Urbifossiella limnaea: one gene and its partner. The protein of the gene in region 2 interacts with the protein of the main gene of each other region in a pairwise test. Links are inferred from orthologs where the notes say so. Each region holds a gene or a part of one and is shown on either strand. Other genes may lie near its edges.

Evidence for each region.
Region 1: the proteins of ETAA1_RS01910 (region 2) and rsfS interact in binary tests that used the Escherichia coli proteins (3 or more experiments, as listed by UniProt). The link is inferred for Urbifossiella limnaea from one-to-one orthologs.

What each region holds. Positions count from the first base shown.
Region 1 is NZ_CP036273.1:1,443,104-1,446,198, forward strand. What follows is about bases 136-2,915. They hold rsfS (ribosome silencing factor), read right to left. Parts: upstream 1,841-2,915; coding sequence 1,430-1,840; downstream 136-1,429. Other genes in these bases: ETAA1_RS05790 (metallophosphoesterase), read left to right, coding at 136-432; rsmA (16S rRNA (adenine(1518)-N(6)/adenine(1519)-N(6))-dimethyltransferase RsmA), read right to left, coding at 407-1,342; ETAA1_RS05805 (phosphoglycerate dehydrogenase), read left to right, coding at 2,280-2,915. Also shown: more of ETAA1_RS05790, read left to right, coding at 1-135; more of ETAA1_RS05805, read left to right, coding at 2,916-3,095. UniProt on the Escherichia coli protein: Functions as a ribosomal silencing factor. Interacts with ribosomal protein uL14 (rplN), blocking formation of intersubunit bridge B8.
Region 2 is NZ_CP036273.1:434,509-437,611, reverse strand. The notes cover bases 225-3,012. They hold ETAA1_RS01910 (ATP-binding protein), read right to left. Parts: upstream 2,290-3,012; coding sequence 1,159-2,289; downstream 225-1,158. Other genes in these bases: ETAA1_RS01905 (HEAT repeat domain-containing protein), read right to left, coding at 2,374-3,012; ETAA1_RS01915 (DUF5682 family protein), read right to left, coding at 225-1,162. In the rest of the region: more of ETAA1_RS01915, read right to left, coding at 1-224; more of ETAA1_RS01905, read right to left, coding at 3,013-3,103.

The DNA of each region.
Region 1 (3,095 bases), 1.0 Mb from region 2 along the record:
CGCACCCGCGCCCGGGTGCCGCTGCTGGTCGGCGAGTCGCGGACGGTTACGGTCCGCGGCGTGCCGGTGCAACTGCTCGGGCTGCCGTGGAACCGGGACGAGCGGCGGTCGGCGGAGGTGGTGCGTGAGTTGGCCGGTACGGTGGCCGCGGGGGCGTTCCCGATCCTGCTGGCGCACCACCCGCACGCGTTCGACGCGGCCGCCGAGGCGGGACTGCCCCTGACCGTGTCCGGCCACACGCACGGCGGGCAGCTGATGGCGGGCGAGTCGGTGGGGTTCGGGCCGCTGATGTTCCGCTACTGGTCGGGCCTGTACCGAAAGCCCGGCGACACCGCGCTGGTGGTGTCGAACGGTGTGGGGAACTGGTTCCCGCTGCGGGTCCGTGCGCCGGCGGAAATCGTCCACCTCACGCTGCGGGCGGCGCGGGCATGAACGCGGCGCACAGCCGCAGGTGCTGCTCCACGTCGAGCGCCTCCGAGCGGATGGTGCCGTCGATGCCAAGCTCCTTGAGCTTCGCGTCCACCTCGTCCTTGTCCTTGCGGCCGCTCGGCCAGCCGGTCAGCGCCTGCCGCAGGTTCTTCCGCCGGTGGACGTACAGGTCGCGGAGGAACACCCGGAACCGGGCCACGTCGCCGACCTTCGCCCGCTTCTCGGCGCTCGGCACGATCTTCACGATCGCCGAGTCCACCTTCGGCCGCGGGTGGAAGTTGCCCGGCAGCACCTTCCGCACCACCTCCACGTCGGCCACCGCCTGCACCAGCACCGACAGGGCGTTGTAGTCCTTGGTGCCGGCCACCGCGCGCATCCGCTCGGCAATCTCCCACTGCACCATCACCACCATCCGCTCGATCGGCAGCCCCGCGATGAGCAGGTTGCTGACCAGCGGCGTGGCGATGACGTACGGCAGGTTCGCCACCAACTTCCGGCGGGCGCAGCCGAACGCCGCCGCGGACGCGTCCCACGCGGCGAGCATGTCGGGGTTCAGCACGTTCTTGCCGGCCAGCGCGTCGCCGAGCACGAAGTGGACGTTCTTGCGGGCGCCGACGATCTGCTTGGCGACCGGCTGCAGCGACCGGTCCACCTCGACGGTGGTGACGACGCCGGCGTGGTCGGCGAGGCGGGCGGTGAGGGAGCCGGTCCCGGTGCCGACCTCGAGCACCGCGTCGGTGCGGTCGAGTTCGGCGGCCCGGACGATGAGGTCGAGGAGGTTCAGGTCGATGAGGAAGTTCTGGCCGAGCTTGCTCTTCGCCTCCAGGCCGAAGGCGTCGAACAGGCGGCGGAGGTACGTCAGCGTCTGCCGCTCGGCCGGCGTCGGCTTGGTGGGCTTCTCGGTGTCGCTCATGGTGCTCGGTCAGACCCCTGGTTCACGAACCCGAACCCCACGGCGGCGCGAGGGAAGCCGGGGGCTCCGGCCCCCGGCTCGCCGGGCCTATTCCTCGTCCGCCCAGTCCACCTTCGGCGCGTCGGCCCACAGCTCTTCCAGCTTGTAGTAGTCGCGCGTGTCGGGGTCGAAGACGTGAACCACCACGTCGCCGTAGTCCTGCACCACCCACTTGCTCGCGTCGTACCCCTCGATCCCCTGCCGCGTGTCGCCCACGCCCCGGAGAACCTCGTCGATCTCCTCGGCCACCGTGTGAATCTGCCGGCGGCTCGTGCCGGTGGCGATCACGAAGAAGTCGAACAGCGGGGTGAGGCCGCGCATGTCCAGGACGAGTACGTCCTGGCCCTTGTTGTCGGCGGCGGTGCGGGCGGCCAAACAGGCCCGCGACAGGGCGGGGGGGAGGGCGACGGGGGTAGACACCGCGGGGTCCGCGGTCAGCGTGGCGGCGGCGGCGTTCAAGGAGGCTCCTTATGGCAGGGGTGCCTCCGGAAGCGGGTGCCGCGGGGGAACAGGTGTAAGGTGCCTGTTGCTCGTGGGTCGCCTCCGGGGGGACAAACCAGGCCGACGGGTGGGGGCACGGCCAGGTCCGCGCCCGCTACTCAATCGTCGCCCCGGTTCAGTCAATAATCAAGAAGCACGTCGCGTTTCCTGCGTCGGGAAGTCGGGCGCTTCAGGTTGGGGGCGGAATACGCCGCCCGTCCGCTACAACCGGACCGGGCCGGCACGGGTTCTCGCCCCGCCCGGCCCGGTGTGGGGTTGGCGATCGGACACCGGCCGCTAGGACCGGGTTCGTCTCGCCCCACGTCCGTATTCTACCGGCGTCGCGCCCGGACAGGGGTGAACAACTGGTGTACACCCGGCCCGCTCCGCCGCCCACGCCTTTCCCAGAAACCTGCCCATGAAGCCCCGCGTCCTCATCGCCCCCGCCCCGCTCCAGGACATTGAGCACGTCTACGGCCCGGCGATCACCGCCGCCGGCGCCGAGCTGGTGTTCCCGGGCAAGCCGCACCAACTGTCCGAGGCCGAGCTGCTGGAGGTGCTCCCCGGGTGCGTCGCGACGCTGGCCGGGTCCGAGCCGTACACCCGCGCCGTGATCGCGGCCGCGGCGGCGAAGGGGTTGAAGGTGATCGCCCGCGCCGGCGTCGGGTACGACGCGGTCGACCTGGCGGCCGCGACGGAGCACGGCGTGGCCGTGACGTTCGCCCCCGGCACGAACCAGGAGTCGGTGGCCGAGCACACGTTCACGCTGATCCTGGCGCTGGCCCGGCACCTGATCCGCCAGCACAACGGCATCGCCGCCGGCGGCTGGCCGCGGCAGACGAACCGGCCGATCCGCGGCACCGTCCTCGGCGTGCTCGGCCTGGGTCGCATCGGCAAGGCGGTGGCCCGCGTCGGCCGCAACTTCGGCATGACGGTCATCGGGCACGACCCCTACGCCGACTCCGCGTACTGCGCCGCCAACGGCATCGAACTGCTGCCGATGGACGACGTGTTCCGCCGGGCCGACTGGGTGAGCCTGCACATGCCGATGCTGCCGGAGTCGAGGCAGTGCGTGAACGCGCGGACGCTCGGGCTGATGAAGCCGACGGCGTTCCTGATCAACACCGCGCGCGGCGGCGTGGTGTGCGAGCCGGACCTGTTCGACGCGCTGAAGAACAACCGCATCGCCGGCGCCGGGCTGGACGTGTTCGAGAACGAGCCCCCGGGCGCGAAC
Region 2 (3,103 bases):
GGATGGACGTGCGCGCCACGCCCTGCGGCAGCGCGCCGATGGCGGTGCCCACGTCCACGCTCGCCAGCGCCTCGGCGATCGTGCTCACGTCGCCGTGGCCCATCAGCGTCACGGCCGCGTCGTGCAGGTCGGCGAGGGTGGGGGCGGTGCCGTCGTGCAGCGCCGCGAGCGTGCACGCCAGGCGGACGCCCTCGATGACCTCGGCGGTGCTGCGGTGCGTGCCGGCGGCGCGCTGGTGGCGGACGACCTCGCTCAGGTAGCGGTGCGGCAGCTCGGCGAGGCCGCCGGCCTGGATCATCTCCCAGCACAGGTGGAAGTACGCCGGCGCCCGGTTCCCCGCCCCGTACCCCGACTGGCTCGACAGCTTGAAGTACGAGTACGGCATCAGCGTCAGCTTGCCGGGCCGGCGCCGCAGCGACGCGAGTTCGGCGTCGGTCATCGCCGGCAGCTCGGGGCCGAGCACCGGCGCGTGGAAGGCGCCGACGACCGCGACGACCTGTTCGGGCTTCACGCCGTCGTCGAGCACCTCGCGGATGCGGCGGCGCATGTACGCCTCGCGGACGAGGTTCTCGGCGCGCCACACGGGCTCGTCGGCCTCGGCGCGCAACTCGCGCCCGAGCTCGAACGCCGCGCGCTGGTACGAAGCGTCGTTCAGGTTGTGCTCGAAGCGGCGCTCCCAGTAGCTGTCGTAGTCCGGCTCGCCCTCGCGGTCGGCGATGCGCTCGTAGATCGACTCCCCGCGCTCGGGCCGCCACGCGGCGTCCTTCTCGGCCTCGCCGTCGTCCGCGTCCTTGGCGGCGCCGCGCGTCAGCCGCTCGATCTCCACGTCCTGCAACCCGAGGAACACGTCCGACGGCAGGTCGATGAACTCGACGCGGGCGCCGTGCTCCTTCGCCCACACGACGGCCTGGAACTCCGGGCTGTACGCCGCGAGCGGGTACACGAGCGTGCGCACCGGCATGCTGTCCGTGTACGCCAGGATGGCGACCGGCGGCTTCGTCCCCTTCTTTTGCAGGTGGTGCACCATCGGCCCGGCGTCGGCCAACCCCTCGACGCAGATCACCTTCGGCTTCACGCGGTCGAGCAGGGCGCGGAGGTGCCACGCGCCGCCGGGCGACAGGTGGCGCACGCCGAAGACGTGGACCGTACCGGGGGCGGTCACGAGTTCGCCTCCGCGCACGCGGTGAACAGCGGCCGCCAGTCGGCGCCGCGCTTCTTCAGCACGTTCGCCAGGTACTCGCCCCACACCACCTTGTCCTTCTCCTCGTCCTTCACGACGGCGCCCTGTAACCCCGCCGCCAGGTCGATCGGGCTGACCTCGCCCGTGCCGAAGTGACCGGCCAGCGCCATGCCGTTCGTCAGCACCGAGATCGCCTCGGCGGTCGAGAGCACGCCGGTCGGCGTCTTGATCTTGGCCTTGCCGTCGAGCGTCTGGCCGCCGCGCAGTTCGCGGAAGATGGTAACGACCTGCGTCGCGGCGTCCTCCGACGGCGGCGCCGCCTTCAGCTCCAGGTGCGCCCCCAGCTCGGCGACGCGCTTGCGGACGATATCCACCTCCGTTTCGAGCGTCGCCGGGCTCGGCAGCACGACGGTGTTGAAGCGCCGCTTCAGCGCCGCGGACATGTCGTTGACGCCGCGGTCGCGGGTGTTCGCGGTGGCGATGATGGAGAAGCCCTTCGCCGCGGGAATCTCGGTCGCCAGTTCCGGCACCGCGAGCCGCTTCTCGGACAGGAGCGAGATGAGCGCGTCCTGCACCTCGGCGGCGCAGCGGGTGATTTCCTCGAAGCGGGCGAGGGTGCCGGATTCCATGGCGCGGAACACCGGCGACTTGATGAGCGCCTCCGGGCTCGGCCCGCGGGCGATCAGCATGGCGTAGTTCCACGTGTAGCGGATCTGCTCCTCCGTGGTGCCGGCGGTGCCCTGCACCACCTTCGTGCTGTCGCCGTTGATCGCCGCCGCGAGGTGTTCGCTGAGCCACGACTTCGCCGTGCCGGGCTCACCGATCAGCAGCAGCGCGCGGTCGGTGACGAGCGTCGAGATGGCGATCTCGACGAGGCGGCGGTGGCCGATGTATTTGGGCGTGACGGCGAGGGTGCCGGCCTTGCCGCCGCAGATGTACGTGGCGACGGCCCGCGGCGACATCCGCCAGCCGGGCGGCTTCGGGTGCGTGTCGGTCTTGATGAGCTGTTCCAGCTCGGCGGCGAACATCTCTTCGGCGGGGGCGCGGAGGACGGTGGACGCGGTGCCGTTCGCGGCGGCGGGGGCGTCGTCGGGTTTCTTCTTGGCCATGACCGGGGCTCGGGGGTGAGGTGTATTGGGTTTGCCGCTTGCGGCGTAGCGGCGTTGACGCCGCTACGCCGCAAGCGGAGGGAATCAGGGCGCCGCGCCCTTCGCCTTCAGCTTGTCGATCGCCTTCTGCCAGTCCTCGCCGACGTGCTCGGCGACGTCCTTCGGGAAGCCGGCCAGCGCCTCCTCCAGCCGCGGCACCGCCGACAGCGGCAGCCGCGGGATCATGTTCGCGTACCAGTAGAACTGGTAGAAGTGCACCTTCTTCGGCCGCCGCGCCAGCCCCGCGAAGAAGGCGTCGGCCGCGTCCGGGTGCGCGACCCGGAGCAGGGTGGTCATCTCGTTCTGCACGTCGGACGGGTGCTTGGCCTTCTTCAGGGCCGCGTCGAACTCGCTCTTGGCGAACGCCAGCGCCCCCGCGTGACCCGGCCGGGCGAGGGCCTGAATCGCCCCGGTGTGCTTCGCCGCCACCGCCAGGTCGAGCCACCGCGGGTCGTACGGCTGCGGCTCCGGCCGCTCGCGCTCCGGCTCGTCCAGCTCCGAATCGTCGTCGTCATCGTCGTCGGGGTTGAGCCACTGGTACGGGTAGAAGTCGCTGTCGATCGCGTCCAGGACCGCCTCCCGCCGTTCCCACTCGGGGTCCTTCCCCCGCTTCTTCCCCCGGCCGGCCGTGGCCGCGATGTAGGGGGCGAAGCTGTCGTACAGCTCGGCCGGCGTGAGGTACGGCCGGCCGGCCTCGAACGCCTGCTGGAGTTGGTCGGGCTCCAGCTCGGCGTGCGCCGCCACCAGCGCCCGCCGCACCGCCTCGGAGCCGTCG